2 regions of the Paenibacillus sp. B46(2026) genome follow, and region 1 is predicted to be linked to the other one. Evidence: a T-box and tRNA genes for the amino acid it is inferred to sense, from the RefSeq annotation. Region 1 holds a T-box; the other holds one or more tRNA genes.
What was found. A T-box is a leader RNA that pairs with one kind of tRNA and senses whether it is charged. The one in region 1 lies ahead of AC1S8V_RS23475 (valine--tRNA ligase), so its partner is inferred to be a tRNA-Val.
Positions count from the first base shown of each region.

Region 2: it has a tRNA-Val gene. The T-box ahead of AC1S8V_RS23475 (valine--tRNA ligase) is inferred to sense a tRNA for this amino acid. The anticodon was not compared.

Region 1 is NZ_CM165907.1:5,276,810-5,285,815, reverse strand. It holds gene AC1S8V_RS23480 (LysM peptidoglycan-binding domain-containing protein) at 1-1,507, shown strand, start outside; T-box leader at 1,664-1,945, shown strand; gene AC1S8V_RS23475 (valine--tRNA ligase) at 2,006-4,672, shown strand; gene AC1S8V_RS23470 (bifunctional folylpolyglutamate synthase/dihydrofolate synthase) at 4,752-6,128, shown strand; gene murC (UDP-N-acetylmuramate--L-alanine ligase) at 6,134-7,504, shown strand; gene AC1S8V_RS23460 (SPOR domain-containing protein) at 7,622-8,845, shown strand; gene AC1S8V_RS23455 (DUF4321 domain-containing protein) at 8,991-9,006, shown strand, end outside.
Region 2 is NZ_CM165907.1:4,527,404-4,536,409, reverse strand. It holds gene AC1S8V_RS20315 (DUF3892 domain-containing protein) at 1-163, opposite strand, end outside; gene AC1S8V_RS20310 (GNAT family N-acetyltransferase) at 277-720, opposite strand; gene AC1S8V_RS20305 (hypothetical protein) at 959-1,216, opposite strand; tRNA gene AC1S8V_RS20300 (tRNA-Val) at 1,421-1,492, shown strand; gene AC1S8V_RS20295 (M1 family metallopeptidase) at 1,732-3,945, shown strand; gene AC1S8V_RS20290 (hypothetical protein) at 4,165-4,437, shown strand; gene AC1S8V_RS20285 (hypothetical protein) at 4,424-5,422, shown strand; gene AC1S8V_RS20280 (hypothetical protein) at 5,425-6,111, shown strand; gene AC1S8V_RS20275 (organic hydroperoxide resistance protein) at 6,364-6,783, shown strand; gene AC1S8V_RS20270 (YdhK family protein) at 6,977-7,540, shown strand; gene AC1S8V_RS20265 (hypothetical protein) at 7,639-7,818, shown strand; gene AC1S8V_RS20260 (hypothetical protein) at 7,893-8,093, shown strand; gene AC1S8V_RS20255 (stalk domain-containing protein) at 8,293-8,847, shown strand; gene AC1S8V_RS20250 (DUF1292 domain-containing protein) at 8,947-9,006, shown strand, end outside.

The DNA of each region.
Region 1 (9,006 bases):
TGAGCGCGTTCATTTGTCTGAGGGAGTCCCTGCGATTGAGGAATTAGAGGAAATTGAACTATACCCGCGCATTCAAGTCATAGGGCAGGATGATCATGCCACGTTAAGAGGGCATCTTTTACTTACAGGTGCGTACAGAGGAGAGAACGAGACTTCAGAGGAGCTCAAACACTTCATTCCTGTGGAGATCACGGTGCCTCTGAACCGGGTCAGATCGATTGAGGATATTTCCATCGAAATCGAAAATTTTGACGTGGATCTGTTATCCAATCGAAGTCTGAACATTACAGGCGTGTTGTCGCTGCGAGGCATCGAGGGTTTTCCTGTTGAGGAGCCACAAGTGTGGTCAGCAGATGAGTTTACAGTTGTTCATTCACCTGATGCTCAGCAATCCAACCGTTCCGATGAAGCAGCACAGACAGGTAGCGATCCCAATACATTTGCACAAGAGTATCTGCTCCAGCGGAGTGAGGAAGAGAGACTTGCGAATGCAGCAGAACTTGCATATGGTGCCCCGGAATTCGCTGATCTGCAGGAATATGCGAATGCGTCTTCGGCCGATTCACTTCAATCTGAGGAGCAAAGTACGGAATACGCTAACGAAAACAGACAACCTGATGCAAACGAAGATCTCGCATCTCTGACAGCGGATGGAGATGAATTGGCATCCCATGAACAATACAGCGAACCTACTCCAATCTCGTCATTTATGGCTGAGACCGCTGATCGTTTAGCTTCTTACCCTGAGTCGGAACCATTGCTACCTCTGGAAGAAGAGTCTTCTGTGTGGTCTGAGCCTTCCGTGGATGCATTGCCTGCGAACCCGAGAAGTCCAGATCAAGAAACCTCTGAGCTGGCTGCACAATCATCTGATGAGTTGGCACCACAGAGTGTACCGGATGCACCGGATGTATGGCACTTCGAATCAGCAAGATCTGTACCTCAACAGGAGAACCCAGCCGTTGCCGATGTTCCGGTGGAATCACAGGCTGAGAACTGGCAGGGTGTATTTGCTTCGTCCGAACCAGACAATGCGGAGGAAGACCGGCCGTCCTTTGAAGCGAATGGGGTAGACGAGTTTGTGCAGAACGAAGCATTTGTTCCTGAACCTGTGGGGGAGACGGAAGACAAGCCGGAGCTTAAGGTTGCTTTTGGCAGCAAGAAAGAATCCGCACCACGGCAAGAAGAGGGCGTAGGTATCTCTTCCTTGTTATCCTCTGGCAGAGCGGCACGCGATGCTGAAGTGGAGCGAGGTGATGAGGTTCCTGCGGGTGTTGTGGTACAGGAAGAAACGTACCCTCCTGATGAAGTGGAGTGGAAGAATCTGTTCCTGGGGACGATCGTGGATCAGACCCCATTCCGCAAAGTGAAACTGTGTATCGTCCAGCGAGAAGATACACTTGATGCCATTGCAGATCGATACCAATTGAGCACGAGGGAACTTCAGTTGTATAACCGATTATCTGAACAGGTTGTGGAAGAAGGTCAGATATTGTACATTCCTTAATCCGTAGTTAAAAGCCTTCGTTAGGACCCGTGATCCCCTTGAGGATTACGGGTTTTTGCATGATTCGTCCTAAACCTGCATTCCAGCGCTCTTTTTCCGCTGTTGTCAGGTTGACTATCGCGCACGAGCAAGGTATGATGTGTGTAGGTTTTTTGAAGAACAACGTGGAACGGGAGTAGTAGACAGTATGACCTATCAGAGAGTGGAATTGTAGCGCTGTGAGATTCCGCAGGAACCAACTGATCGAAGTCGCCCGGGAGTTGCCTGTTTGAATACAAGGGATGAATGAGATTTATCGTCATTTATTTCTGAGGTAGGATGGGCCGGTCGCAGCCGTTATCTGCTTGAAGTGTCACGTCATGTACAGAGGGTGAAGTCTATCTCGCTGTCTGCGTGAAACAAAGGTGGTACCGCGAAAGCTAACCTTTCGTCCTTTGATGGATGAAAGGTTTTTTTTGTTTTTTTTGGCGAAGATGATAAGTAACGGAGGAATGACACATGTCTGAGGAAAAAAAATCAGCTGCAACAGAAATGCCGACCACTTACGATCCAAAGGCGGCAGAGGATAAATGGTACTCCACCTGGATGGAACGTGGATATTTCAAAGCCGGTCAACGTAAAGATGCCGAGCCCTACACGATTGTTATCCCACCCCCGAATGTGACCGGGATGCTGCACATCGGGCATGCACTCGATTTTACACTGCAGGATATACTGATCCGTACGAAACGGATGCAGGGCTATGATGCACTGTGGCTTCCGGGTTCCGACCATGCAGGCATTGCTACCCAAACCAAAGTGGAGCAGAAACTGCGTGAAGAAGGTCTGACGCGTTATGATCTGGGACGCGAGAAGTTTTTGGAGAAAGTATGGGACTGGAAAGATCAATATGCCACTACCATTCGTCAGCAATGGGGCAAAATGGGATTGTCGCTTGATTACTCACGTGAACGTTTTACGCTGGATGAAGGTCTGTCCCAAGCGGTTCGCAAAGTATTTGTTCAATTATATGAAAAAGGCCTTATTTACCGAGGCAAACGGATTATTAACTGGGACCCGGTGAACCGGACAGCTCTGTCCGACATTGAGGTTGAATATAAAGAGGTTCAAGGTCACTTGTACCATCTGCGTTACCCTCTCAAAGACGGAAGTGGTTACGTTACCGTGGCAACAACGCGTCCTGAAACGATGCTGGGCGATACAGCGGTTGCTGTTCATCCGAAGGATGAGCGTTATGCAGATATGATTGGTAAAGTACTTGTACTGCCTATCATCGGAAGAGAAATTCCAATTATCGCTGATGATTATGTGGATAAAGAGTTCGGAAGTGGTGCAGTTAAAATTACGCCTGCGCATGATCCGAATGACTTTGAAGTAGGTCTTCGTCATGATCTGCCTCAAATTACGGTCATGGATGAGAGCGGCACAATGAATGCTGAGGCCGGCAAGTATCAGGGACTGGATCGCAGTGACTGCCGCAAGCAGATTGTTGCTGATTTGCAAGAGCAGGGCGTATTGATCAACATTGAGGATCACACGCATCAGGTTGGACACAGTGAACGTACCGGAGCCATTGTTGAACCGTATCTCTCTACCCAGTGGTTTGTTGAGATGAAGCCACTTGCAGAGAGAGCGATCCAGAAGCAACAGAGTGGCGAAGGGGTTAATTTTGTTCCAGACCGTTTTGAGAAAACCTATCTGAACTGGATTGAGAACGTTCGTGACTGGTGTATTTCCCGTCAACTGTGGTGGGGACATCGTATTCCTGCCTGGTATGATGAGGAAACGGGTGAAATCATCGTATCTGCTGAAGATCCGACAACGCTGCCAGAGAATGCTGGCCGCAAGCTCAGACAGGACGAAGACGTACTCGATACTTGGTTCAGCTCCGGCTTATGGCCGTTCTCCACACTGGGCTGGCCGGAAGATACAGAAGACTTGAAACGTTATTATCCGACAAGTGTACTTGTGACAGGGTATGACATCATATATTTCTGGGTTGCACGTATGATTTTCACTGCATTGGAATTCACCGATGAGATTCCGTTCAAGGATGTGCTGATGCATGGTCTTGTCCGTGACGCAGATGGACGTAAAATGTCCAAATCACTGGGCAATGGTGTAGACCCGCTGGATGTGATTGAGAAATACGGCGCAGATGCAATGCGTTACATGATCTCAACCAGCAGCACGCCAGGTCAGGATTTGCGTTTCCGTTGGGAGCGGGTGGAGCAGGCTCGTAACTTTGCCAACAAGATCTGGAATGCTTCGCGCTTTGCATTGATGAATCTGGAAGGATTCACCTATGAGGAACGTGACATTAGCGGAGAGCTTGGCACAGCGGATTATTGGATTTTGCATCGTCTGAACGAAACTTCCCGCGATATTACGCGTCTAATCGAAGCGTATGAATTTGGGGAAACGGGTCGTGTGCTGTATAACTTTATCTGGGATGACCTGTGTGACTGGTACATTGAGTTTGCTAAGCTGTCCTTCTACGGGGAAGATCCGATTGCCAAGAAGAAAACACAATCCGTGCTTGCTTATGTGCTGGATCAGACCATGCGCCTGATTCATCCGTTTATGCCATACATCTCCGAAGAGATCTGGCAGCATCTGCCGCATGAAGGTGAGACCATTACGCTGGCAGCATGGCCGGTATATGATCCTGCTCTCGAGAATCCAGAGGCTGTTGCCGAGATGAACCTGCTCATGGATACCATTCGTGCAGTTCGAAACATTCGTGCAGAAGTGAACGTGCCGATGAGCAAAAAGATCGAGTTGATGGTCAAAGCAAATAGTGCTGAGACGTCCAGCATCATTGAGCGTAACAGTCACTACATCAAACGTTTCTGTAATACGTCCGAATTCGATAGTGGGCTGGAGCTAAGCTCACCGGATAAGGCAATGACTGCGATCATTACGGGGGCAGAGCTATACTTGCCACTGGCAGGTCTTATTGATATCGAGCAGGAAGTGGCTCGCCTGGAGAAAGAGTTGCAGAACCTTGAGGGCGAAGTACTCCGTGTGGAGAAAAAGCTGGCGAATGAAGGCTTTGTAGCCAAAGCTCCTGCGAAGGTTATTGAGGAAGAGCGCGCCAAGCAAGCAGATTATTCCGATAAACGGGATAAAGTGATTGCACGTATCAAGGAACTGAAAGGTTAAATATATCTGGGTCGGATGGAGAGCTATTATGCCATCCGGCCGCTTTTTTCAATCAAACTCGGGACCGAAGGTGAATCAGATGACGCAATTAGACGGGACAGATGCAGCAGCTCCTTTACTTACGTATAACGAGGCCGTGGACTGGATCAATGGCCTTATTCCTTTTGGCATTCGACCTGGATTGGAACGAATCGAGAGTCTGATGTCCATGTTGGGCAATCCACACCAACGTCTTAAATTTATTCATGTCGCGGGAACGAACGGTAAAGGTTCGACTTGCGCTTTTTTGACGTCAGTGCTTCTTCAGGCTGGATATGATGTGGGCACCTTTACGTCCCCTTATATCACCAAGTTTACAAACCGTTTTCAATACAACGGTGAGGATATTCCCGAAGAGATCCTGCTCAAGTTCTCGAATCGGTTGCGCCCACTGGTCATGGAAATGGCCTCCACTCCGCTTGGATCACCAACGATGTTTGAGGTGTCCACGGCTCTCGCGCTTCTGTATTATGCAGAAGAGTGTTACCCTGACGTTGTGGTATGGGAGACGGGGCTAGGGGGAAGGATGGACGTAACGAATATTGTTGCACCTGTTGTGTCCGTCATCACCAACATTGGTATGGATCATACGGATGTGCTTGGAGATACAATTGAGCAGATTGCCTGGGAAAAGGCAGGGATTATCAAGCCGGGAGTACCTGTTGTGACCTGCGCGACTCAACCCGAAGCTGTGAAGGTAATTCAGGAGAAAGCACAGCAGCTTCAATCAAGCGTGTATTTGGCTGGAGATCAATTCTCTTATCATAGACTGGACAGCAATGAGAACGGACAATCTTTTCATTTTACAGGCCCGTTTCGCGACCTGGACGTTCGCATAAGCATGCAGGGTTCACATCAATGTGACAATGCAGCGGCCGCACTAATGGTGCTTGAATTGCTCAGACAATACATGGCATTTATGCTGGATGATAACGATATTGCACTTGGACTGGAGAATGCCTTCTGGGCAGGGAGATTCGAAAAAGTCGTCGATGAACCTCGAATTGTGCTCGATGGAGCACATAATCCGGAAGGGGCAGAGTCACTGGCCAAGAGCATTATGGATGTCTATCCTCACAACAAGTTAATTTTGATGATGGGTATGTTGGCAAATAAGCATCACGAAGCGTATTTGCAGCATATACTGCCACTAGTGGATACGCTGATCCTGACCGAGCCAGATTTCCGACGCAAAATGGATGCAGCCGAATTGCTGCAGATTGTCGAACGGGTACGTCCCGCCATTGCGAAGCAGAAACTGGAAATCATCGTCGAGCCCGAATGGGCAAAGGCACTTGATCTATTGAAGTCACGGACGGAAGCGGAAGATCTGGGGGTGGTCTCCGGCACACTGTACCTGATTGCGGATGTGCGGGCAGCCCTTTTGCATCAAACCGATTCTGAAAAAGGTTGGTGAAAGTTTTGTTAAATACATCGGAACACGTTCATTTTATAGGGATTGGCGGATATGGCATGAGTGCCATCGCAAGAGTTATGCTGGAAATGGGGTATACCGTTACCGGATCGGATGTCGCTTCACAGGAGTTGACCGAGAAGTTGGCAGCCAAGGGAGCGAAAATATATATCGGACATACGGCAGAGCACGTCACTGGAGCAGACCTGGTTGTCTACTCTACGGCAGCGCCTGCTGATAATGTGGAACGGGTAGCAGCGGCAGAGCTGAACATTCCGATTCTGCATCGTTCCCAGATGCTTGCACGTTTGTTGAACGAACGTAAGGGCGTGGCTGTGGCGGGAGCTCACGGTAAAACAACCACCTCATCCATGATTGCACTTGTTATGGATAAATGTGATACGGACCCGACATATATCATTGGCGGAGAAATCATGAATGTGGGCACCAACGCCAAAGCAGGCCAGGGAGACTGGGTTGTCGCTGAGGCGGACGAGAGCGATGGTTCATTTTTGCAGTACCATCCATGGCTCGGTATTGTAACGAATATTGAGGCAGATCATCTGGAGAATTACAACAGTGATTTTGAAGAACTCAAAAAGGCTTATGTGCAGTTCCTGAGCCAGATTCGTCCGGAAGGAACAGCCATTGTGTGTTCTGACGATGAGAATGTTCAAGCGATTTTGCCAGAACTCAAGTCACGGATCACGACTTATGGTATTGACCATGCTGCGGATTATACAGCTACGGATATTGTACTGGGCGATCGCCGGATCTCCTTTACGATGAATCATCAGGGCACTGCTATGGGCACGGTGGAGTTATCGGTTCCAGGTAAGCATAACGTTTATAATGCGATGGCTACCGTGATCACCTGTCTGGAAGCCGGTATTCCATTTGAGAAGATTGTGGCGGCTATCATCCAGTTCCACGGAGCCAAACGCAGATTCCAGGTATTGGGCGAGGCGCGTGATATGCTGATCATCGATGATTATGCTCATCACCCTACCGAGATTGAAGCGACCATTAGTGCGGCCAAAGCAACGGGCAAGCGCATTATTGCGGTATTCCAGCCACAGCGTTATACGCGGACGTTCTTTCTGCTGGATGCGTTCAGTCGTGCTTTCGCGGAAGCGGATGAGGTGCTTATTACGGATATCTATTCTCCTGCGGGCGAAAAACAGATCGAAGGGGTGCACTCAGCCAGACTGGTTGAACTGATCGTTCAAAACAGTAATGCTTCTGCGCGTTATCTCCCAACGAAAGAAGAAGTTGTAGCTGATCTGCAGCATCGTCTGCAGCCAGGAGATCTTGTGATCACGATGGGCGCAGGTGATATTTGGAAAGTCGGCGATACCCTTGCCAAAGGATTGAAATAAATCAATTCAGAAAGCGCCTGTCTTCGATAAGAAGCAGGCGTTTTTTTGCGTTGAATGGAATGTCTTCTCCCGTCTCTGCATATAGCTGATATAAATGGGACAAAGGAGAGGGTACGGGTGAGTAATGCTAGAATGACGTTTCGCTTCGGGGATCATGAGTCGGACAAGCCTGAAAATAAGAGGATTTCCGCGTCCAGTCCATTGGTGACGTTGAGTGAAGAATTACCGCACAATCATACGCTAACGCCTAAGAAGCTGGATACAACCCCGTCTTGGACACCAGAGGATATCCCCGGAGACTGGGGAGAGACGGTGCTGACAAGCTCTACTGTACCTGACCCTGAACAACGGATGAGCCTTGATTCTAACTTGGATGAGGCCCATTATCTTGGGAACCGATCAGGTTACGGTTATCATACTCACATAGCAGATCCGGAGGAAGAGCGTCGCGATCTGTCCAATACGCATGATGATCAAGGACACGACTGGCTTGTAGATTCCGAGAACTATTCCTATAAGAGAAATCGCCCTCCAAGGGGCTGGAAGATGATTGGCTCTGTTACCGGGGCGCTCGTTACGGGAGCACTATTCGGCATGGTCATTCTTTCATTTTTTAATAAAGAAGGAGCCGCGAAGCCAGGTGAACTTCTTCCCGTCAATCAGGCGGTTTCCACCGTGGCTGGTCAGGAGGGGACTGCAGGAACAGAGCAGCAGCTTCAGGCAGCTGCGACTGGCAACACGTATTATGCACTTCAATACGGCGTCTTTAGTTCACCCGAACGAGCCGAACAGGCCAAGCTTGAATTGGCTCAAGCAGGTATAGCCGCAGGTTCTGATCCTGAAGATGGTAATCGGGTATATGCGGGTATTTCAGCTGATCGTGAAGAGGCAAAGCTACTTAGCACCAGACTTAAAGCTCAGGGAGTCGAACTGTACGTCAAGGAGATCGTGAACCCTGAGATCAATCCGGCCATATTCGGTGGCAAGCAAGAGGATGTACAGCTCTTCTTTACAAACAGTTCTGCACTAATCGAACAACTATCTACCTTGTCCATTCAGCAACTGGGACAGTCTACCCCAGTAGCAGTCCCAACAGAAACGATGACCGCGATTCAGAATAAGCACGAGTCATGGTTAACCGGTTTGAATAGTCTTTCACCCGGCCTGACCAGAGAGGTACAACCTATTATTGGCGGAATGGAGAAATCGATGAACCATGCAATTACGGCTATCGCGGAGTACAATAAAAACCCGGATGATGTGCACATGTGGTCTGTACAGTCCGATCTGATGGAATACGTACTGCAGCAGAAAAAATGGCTTGAAGCGATAAAGCAGTAACATGCTCTTTCCCATAACAACGCTTGGAAATACCTGTCCGGCAAGGAACTGGAAATAGTTCCCCTTGCCGGATTTGTGTTTGTATTGACGTACAAAACCCCGTATAATAATGTGGGTGTCAAAAAATGGCGAGGGAAGATTACCGATGAAAAAAAACTTCG
Region 2 (9,006 bases), 750 kb from region 1:
CCTTGCCTTTAAATACATTCACGCCGGCAATAGCGCCAGCCTTTACTTCTGCAAGTGCCTGCTGGTAATCCAGTACACGTCCTGCTGAAGTCTGAAATGCTGTCAGGTCACCGTCGCCATTTTTCTGTACGGCTGTGAAACTCTCGCGTGTCGTTTGATCCATGATGTCACACTCTCCTTATATGACGAGATAGGAATCTGTTTACCTGATTAGCCTATCCGAATTCCTCGGAAGTATGCACCATATGCTGATAAAGACCTGCCAACGTCGAGGTTTTACAAGCTCTTTTTCATACGAACATGCAGAATATCTGCATCATAAAAAGGTTCTTCCGAAATCACTTCATAGCCCAGTTTTTCATAGAATTTCTGTGCCTGACATTGAGCATCCAGTACAGAATAGGATAAGCCGAGTTCACGTGCCCGTTCCTCCATGGCCAACAGAAGCACACGTCCATAACCGAATGAACGATGAGACTCAAGCACCGCGATCCGCTGCATTTTGGCAGTATCCTTGCTGTAGTAGATCAAACGTCCTGTGGCTACAGCTTGCCCATCCGTACTTAACAATACATGATGCACATCCGGACTGATGACATCGTATTGATCGATCTCAATCTCGGCAGGCACCTGTTGCTCAATCACAAAAACGTGATGTCGAATTCCCAGGGCTTGCTCCAGTTGTTCTTCTGTCGATACATAACTAATCTCAGCTGCCAATTCCATTCCTTCTTTCTGCTCTTGCGCGACATATCAGACTGAATTATACAAAAAAATGTTTTTCCTGTATAGTGGAGTCTGGAACATATTGGGAGAGGAGGGGCTAGTGATGGGCATGGCAGGCATCATGGTAATTACATTGCTTATGTCGGCGGGAATGATTGCTCTGTTGTATTACGTGACCAAGAAAGCATACTCACGCAAGTGGGATGAAGATGAGTAATTCACCTGTTAAGCTTCACGGCAAGACTTCACTGCTTCCTCGCGGAGAATATACATCCTGAATCACAGATTTGGAGTATACGTCCAGCCAGACGGGCAGAGATTCACCATTTTCATTGGGCTGTTGTAATTGTTGGAATTGAACTGTATGTTCATCCCTCTCCAAGCCGCAACCAGTAACGGTTGTAATGAGAATCACAAGCCCAGCGAAGGGGAAGAAGCATTTGGTAAATGTATGTTTATTGGATTTTGACCGTTTTGTTATGTTTCTCATAGGGAATTCACCTCGTTGTAGAAATGGTAATCTTTCCTTTATTGTGCACCATTTCGGGTTAATTATAACTAAATAAATCATTGACAATGAACACGGTTACTTGATATGATACTGTTACTTGATTGGGAAACAATTATATATCATGATCTGTTAGCTCAGCTAAGTATAGTAGTATGAGCGCGATTGATACATCTTAATTATTACAGGGCGATAGCTCAGCGGGAGAGCATTATCTTGACAGGGTAAGGGTCGTGGGTTCGATCCCCACTCGTCCTATATGGAAAATTAAAGGCAACTTCTTTTGAGAATTATATCTCAAGAGGGGTTGTTTTTTTGTAGTAATATGGCTACCTCCAATAATATGTGTAGGTGGTTTTTGTTGATAATAAATTTTAGTGGCACAATTTCTCTTCCTCTTTTTTAAACAAAACTTAAATAAAACATAAATTCAGCGTAAGGTTCGTCTTCTATACTTGGTTCTGAGGTCAATATAGAACATGAAAAGGAGAGAATTTATGAATTATTCAAGTCCATTCACGTCAAAATTAGTGAGAGTAGGGATGGCGGGTACACTGGCCTTAATACTGGCAACAAGCCCACTTGCCAACATGGGGCTTGTTGCCGCGGAAGCAGTCCCAGCACCTGTATCTACGAAGATAGATAACACACAGAAAGACTTCTTGGAGCAGACCCCGATTCAATACCAGATCCAGGCTCGGCTGAATGAGAAGGACATGACGATCCAGGGGAGCGAGAAGGTTACGTATCGCAACACAAGCAAGGATACACTCCAGCAGCTGGTCCTTCATACCTATGCTGATGCGAACCTCTCCAAGTCTACACAGGCGACCATGTTTCAACAAGATAATGAAATGATCAGCACCAATAATCCGGATAAGAAACCGGAAGATTTCCTTGGAGGCATCGATATTCAGGCTGTAACCGCAGATAGCCAATCGCTGGATTTCCATAAGGAAAACCAAGTCTTGACCGTGCAGTTGAAAGAGCCCGTTCAACCAGGCGAATCCGTAATATTCCAACTGGAATTTCATCTGAATATACCCTATGGCTCACAGCGAGTTTCCTATTACAAGGACATGATCAATGGTGCACACTGGTTCCCGGTGATGTCTGTATACGACGAGGTTAAGCATCAGTGGAACAAGGCACCGTATAGTCGAACATTTGAGAGCGATTATTACACCTCATCGGATTTTGAGGTTCAATTAAATGTTCCTGATGAATATCAGGTAGCCATGCCGGGTATGATCACCACTCGTGACAGTACAGAACATGGACGTAAGATTGTGTCTGCTGTAGCCGAGAATACGAGAGAGTTTGTTTTCTTTGCAAGTCCTAATCTTCAAGTGGAGCGCGCTACCCGTAACGGTCTGACGGTGGAATACTATTATTACAACGATGGTCCATCCAAGAAAGAGATAGTTGAGCGGTACATTAATCAGGCATTCAAGGTCATCGATTTTTATAGTGAGAAATATGGCAAGTATCCCTATCCGGAGTTCCGAATTGTCGAGACGTATGTACAAGGCGTTGCTGTGGAGTATGCGAGGCTCATTCAGATGGGACAGATTCATGACGGTGCTGTTCCAGAAGAAGATACAACATTTGTTCATGAAATAGCACATCAGTGGTTCCATGCATTGATCGGTAATAATTCGGAGACAGAATCCTTCCTGGATGAAGGAATTGCAGATTTTTCGATGGTCTATTTTGCCGAGAAACACGGAGACAAGCTTAATGGTTTTAGATCCTTACAATTTGATGATTCATCCGTAGAGGTGGCGATTGCGTCAACGAATGATGAAGTAGAGGACTTGGCTAGTTTGGTCTTCTATCAAAAAGGACGACAAGCGATATACCAGCTTTACCGCTCCGTCGGTGAAGAGAAGTTTGATCACTTTATGAAAGAATATTTCAAGCGATATGTGTACCAAAATGCGACGATTGATGGACTTCTTCATACCATCGAAGATGTGCTCGGAAAAGAACAGCGTATGGAAATGGAGACAGCACTATATAAACCTAATTTTGTGTTGAAGCCTGAATACCAGCTATCGATGGAAGAGCGAACCGCCTATTTCCATGACGTTTTTCAATTACAGTATCAGACAGTCATGAAACTGATTCCGGATTTACCTTTTGAAGTCATGAACCGCATGATGGATAAAGTTCTTCAAGGTGAGCGTTTAACCATTGTGCTCAGTGATCGGGTAAGCAAGATAGCAGACAAGCAGCAGGAAGCAATCGTGAGTCAGCTGACCTCATTTTTGGATATGAGCGGTGTGAAGTATGATGTGGTTAGGGATCGTCGTGAACTGAAGCAAAAGATGAAAAAAGAGATCGGCAACAGCAACCTTATTGTCATTGGCAATGCAAAGTCAAACGGACTGGTACAGGCTTTAAAATTCAACATAATCGACCGGGCGAAACAGACGGGGTTTCCTTGGAAGAATACGATGAATCAACCTCTCGTCGCTGGCGCATACGTAACCAAACATCCCTATAACCAGAATCGATTGATGCTTCACTATTTCTGGAATGAGGATCATCTGAGTGATGCGGCATTTGAATCTTTTAAACAGAAAATGCAGGAGTCTATCGGATTCACTAACGATTTTTACCAGTACTATGTATTGGATAACCAAGGCAAAGAGAAATCCGATAAAAAAGTGGCGAATCCCTTATCTTCACTTTTTGCGGTGGAATAAGTCATTGGTTTAAGAAAACATCTATAGTGCAGTTTCTTCGTTCAAACAGGTTAGCCAATTCTTATTGGTTAGCCTGTTTAGTCATGTTTAACATAAGCAAACCGTTGGTAGTATGCAAACCAGACTTAGAATAATAGGCTGCAAGATGGGCATAATGCTTTAACAGAAAGGCAACTTCATGAATATACTTATCGGGAGTAAACAATAGGAGGGATTAATATGAAGGATCAACATTATCCGGGCGTACCAATGAAAGGGACAGTTGCTGATTACAACTGTAAAGGAAGTAAAGGAATGAACAAAATGAAAGCGTATTCATATAGTGCTAGAATTCGCCCTATCATTCGTGTTACTCAGGAGCCAGCTGTGAATGAGGGTAATGTTGTTGATTTTTTAATCCTATTTAAGGACACTTCGGATGTTTTATATACGCGACCGGTAAATGGTAATACCCTGCTTACCAAGGAGTTGAGTTCCCATGTCTATGACTGAAAATATTGCTCAGGCAGCACTCGATGCAGCGATGAAGGCAAACAGGGCTATTGCGCCTTACGATTATTGCGATGCAGAATCCAGACGGATGTACACGCCTCAATTTGATAAAAAAATGGACAATCCTATGTATACCGCTGCAATGGCAGGTCTTCAATCGATCTATTGGTTTCGGGCGATCAAGGTGAAGGGGCTTATTCCTGATGCAAAAGCAGATTATTATGCTACGTATTCTACCAATCATAATCGTATCGGTGGAATTGGACTTGCTTATTCCAACAGTCCGACAGGACCATGGACCAAACACGGACAGGTGTACCTCGATACCGTGGTTGGGAATTCAACGGAAACTCCATTTGTGATCTGGAACGATGAAGAACAATTGTTCTTCATGTATTATCAACAAAACGGACTTGGGATCAATCAATCGACGGCACTTGCGACCTCTGTAGATATGATTAACTGGACAAGAGTGGGTCTGATTCTGGACAAACCTCCCGGTTTCCCAGGTGATGGTCATACCGGATACTTCTCGTGCTTCAGAAATGGCGGCAAATGGATCGGTTTCTCGGTGATGGGCGGTGGTGACTTTGGCCGTAAATGTATTTGGTATTCTCATGACGGACGTAACTGGTTAGCTGATCCAAGACCATTAATGGGTGGTAATGATGCAACTTTAACAGCGGGAGAAAACATTTCGAGACCCAATGCTGGTGTATTTATGTACAAAGGGAGCATGTGGTGGCTGGGTATGTTATCGGCTTATGCTTCCGGTGGGGTTACGACTGTAGCTCGGCCTGCCATTGCCAAGATCAGCCCAGACTTTCGTCAACTGCTGGAAAAACCTTCAGATATATATTTTCCGGCATTGAGTTGGGAGACGACGAATATGCAATCCTTGATGGTATCCGTTATGGACGGTGTAGTGTACGTGTATTACAATACCGATGATAATATCGGTGTAGCCTATTCGGTGGGGGTGTAGAGATGGTTATACGTGATGCAGCCGGTCAGATCGTGCCCTTTGGAAAGGTCCACAAACAGCTTGTGGCCGATTTTCTTTACGGAACGTTACCGGATTGGGTGGAGGTGGTAGGTACCCCTACGTTTGAGCCTTTGCCCGACAGAGGAACCGTAACAGTTACAACACCGGCAACGGCAGGAGGCACGGCAGAGTTGAAAATGAAACATCTGATTGACAGCTCGAAAGTAACCGCTATTGCGGTCACTGTTGAAGCGCTGCAATTGAACGGGAATATTGGTATCTCGGTTCAGGTCGGTATTAAATCAAAGGATAGCAAAGCAGGAATCACCTTTTTTCAGAACGTCAATCAGAAGTATGGTATGGTCCGTGCCTATAAAGCAGACGGAACGTACACGGATTTTAAGCAAAATATGGTGTTCTTCACCACGCAGGGTGTGGCGGGAGATGAGGCACAGAACCGAAAGAACCTGACAGTGCTGCTCTGCACCGGGTTGCAGTTCTCGGCTGGGTTCGAAAGACCTTCCGTGTGGCTTGGTGCGGATGATCAGTATGGAGGTGTTGCTGCTGACCTTAGCGGTGGGTTGTTCCAACATGGAGAACTGCAATGTCTGTTGAAACTGACCACAAGTAAGGCCGAGGTCAAGTATTTCAAATGTGCACAGGTGAAGGTTGATATCTGGAGTAACTGATTGGAATAACGAAGAGAACAATTTTCAATAGTCCTGTCTTCGATAGAGACTGTTCGTAAGGATAATCGTGTACGATCAGTGTTGACGATAAAAGGTATATGTAGAAGTCGCTCTGTAAGCGGCTTCTTTTTAGTTTTTTTAAATAATGATTTACAAACACAATTAAATTGTGTAAAATCAAATTGTTAGCAAAACAAAAAACAAGAAATCATGTTTAACCAATAAAATTAAATTCGAAGAGGAGTCTTTCACATGAAAACATTATATGAAACTACAGTAATCAATACAGGCGGACGTCAAGGAATTGTACAATCCCCAGATAACGTGTTTATGTTGGATGTTGCTGCACCCCCCGAGCTTGGAGGCAAAGTAACAACGGCTACGAATCCGGAGCAACTGTTTGCAGCGGGATATAGTGCTTGTTTTAACTCCGCGTTGGAGTTTCAATTGAAGAAACACAATGTCACTATTGAGAGAAGTACGGTATCTGCAACGGTAGCGCTGGTTACTGACCCTACAGATAATGGCGTGAAGTTGGAAGTTGAGCTTGAGGTGAAGATCGAGGGACTGGATGAGGAAACAGCGCATAAATTTGTGAAACTTGCTCACGACTACTGCCCGTACTCCAAAGGGATCAAAGGTAACGTCAAAGTTAACGTGGAATTGGCGTAATTATAAAGTCCTATAAAACGTATATTTAAAACTCAAAAGACACCTTTACAAAGCTGCCCCTTTACAAGAGAGGTAAATGTGAAGGTGTTTTTTATTTTTTCAATCAAGTAACGAAGGAGCCATTATGGTTGAAATATACCCCGTTGGGGTATATTATAGATATAAAGATTCAAAACTTAAAGGAGGATGCAATATGAAAAAGTATACCATGATGATGCTGACCCTATTGATCACAACAAGTCTAATGATAAGTGGATGTGGCACAAGCACAGAACAGAAAAGTGACGCTGACAGTGCGGGTGGTAGCCAGAGTCAAACAGAAATGCACCATTCTGATTCTGGAGAGCTGCCATCAGGAATCAAGGATAAGTCTAATCCTACATATCCTGTAGGCAGCCAGGTTATGATGAATGCTGAACACATGCCCGGAATGAAGGGGGCAGAAGCTACGATTGTTGGAGCTTATGAAACGACCGCTTATGCTGTCACGTATACACCAACAACGGGTGGAGAGCCGGTGAAGAATCACCAATGGGTGATTCAGGAGGAAATCAAAGATCACGCAGATCAACCCTATGCAATCGGAACAGAGGTTGAGCTAAACGCTGATCACATGCCTGGTATGGAAGGGGCTACAGCTATAATTGATTCAGCCGAACAGACGACGGTGTACATGGTGGATTACACACCAACAACGGGTGGCGACCCGGTGAAGAATCATAAGTGGGTCACCGAAGATGAGTTGTCTGCACAATAGATGATAGGATTCCGTTACAGAAAAAATCAATTCCACACTCAATTATGGGTTATAATGGTATTAGGATTAAACAAAGATGCTGAAAGGGGAATGTACTTATGATGGATTTTAGCAAACCACCCCATGGCTCTGAGACTGATACCCACCGTCAGCGTCATCAGGAAGATGAACAGAAGTACCTGTCCGGAGGGAAGAGCATCTGGTATGAAATTAGCAATTGGCTCATTCTCGGAGGCATTCTCCTGGTCATTTTCTTATTATTTAAATACGTATTCTAAATAGACACACAACCGGGCGAATCCCCATATGATGCATTACATCAGTAAGCACTTGGGGAAATGGGGAATCCGGGATGGCAAAGGCAAAAGGAAAGAAAGCTCCCGCGCTGAAGAGTGACAAAATTCGTGTGTCCATGAAGTTGGTCACTTCGGATGTATGCGAGAGATGTAAGACACCATGTACACGAGGAATGGAGTACGCTGTGCGGATGAGAACCGAAGGGGCTGTAGGCAAAGGTGTTCCCTGTATACTGACCCGCCATACTTCTTCGTAACTCTGCATGTAATTCCGTATATATAACAATAATAGGACAGAGGCATCCTTTAATGAGGATTGCCTCTTTTTGAGTATTCCAAGGGGTGGAAAAAATGTTGGATAAAAAATGAAAAATGATGAAAAACAGCGCAACTTTGTGGATGAATCTGCAGTATACATGTACAACAGCTAGCAGCAGGGGAGGGAATATTGACGGGATGAAATGGAAACGAATATTGCTTTGTGTCACGGTATTCTCCTTGCTCGGCGGGTCTTTATTGTTTGCGGATTCGGTGAACGAGAAGATTCGAGTTCTCATTAACGGCAAGGAAGCAGCTGACGGAGGTTATCTCATTGATGGAACGACCTATGTACCTGTAAGGGAAGCCGGAGGCGTCGTCAAATGGGATAGCAGTAACAAGAGAGTAACGGTGATCAAACCGAATGTACATATTTTTCTCTTTAAAGGAGATACTGTATTTGGCAACGTTAACGTGGGTAAACTGAAATTCAATGTATTTTCACAAGTGGACAGTTTAACAGCAGATGTAGCTGCCGTGAAAGTAACAATCACTAACCCGAGCGGTCAGGTCAAGGATATCCAGTCACAGGAGCTTACAACGCAGAAGGATAACTTCTGGTTCCGCACATATGATTTTACGTACGATTTCAGTCGTGCTGGCAAGTACCAAGTCGGTTTTCATATTAAAGAAAATGCAAACAGCAACTACGTCCTGGTAGCGGAGAAAATCATTACAGCGCTGAATGATTGAAGCGAAAGTAACGCTACCCCTTTTAAATTGACCTGACTCAATGAACATGTTACGATATGCAAGGTTACACAATTTCTATTTATAAAGCGAGGTATTTCAATGAGCGATCACACACATGAACACGGCGATGGCTGCGGATGCGGGCAAGACCACGACCAC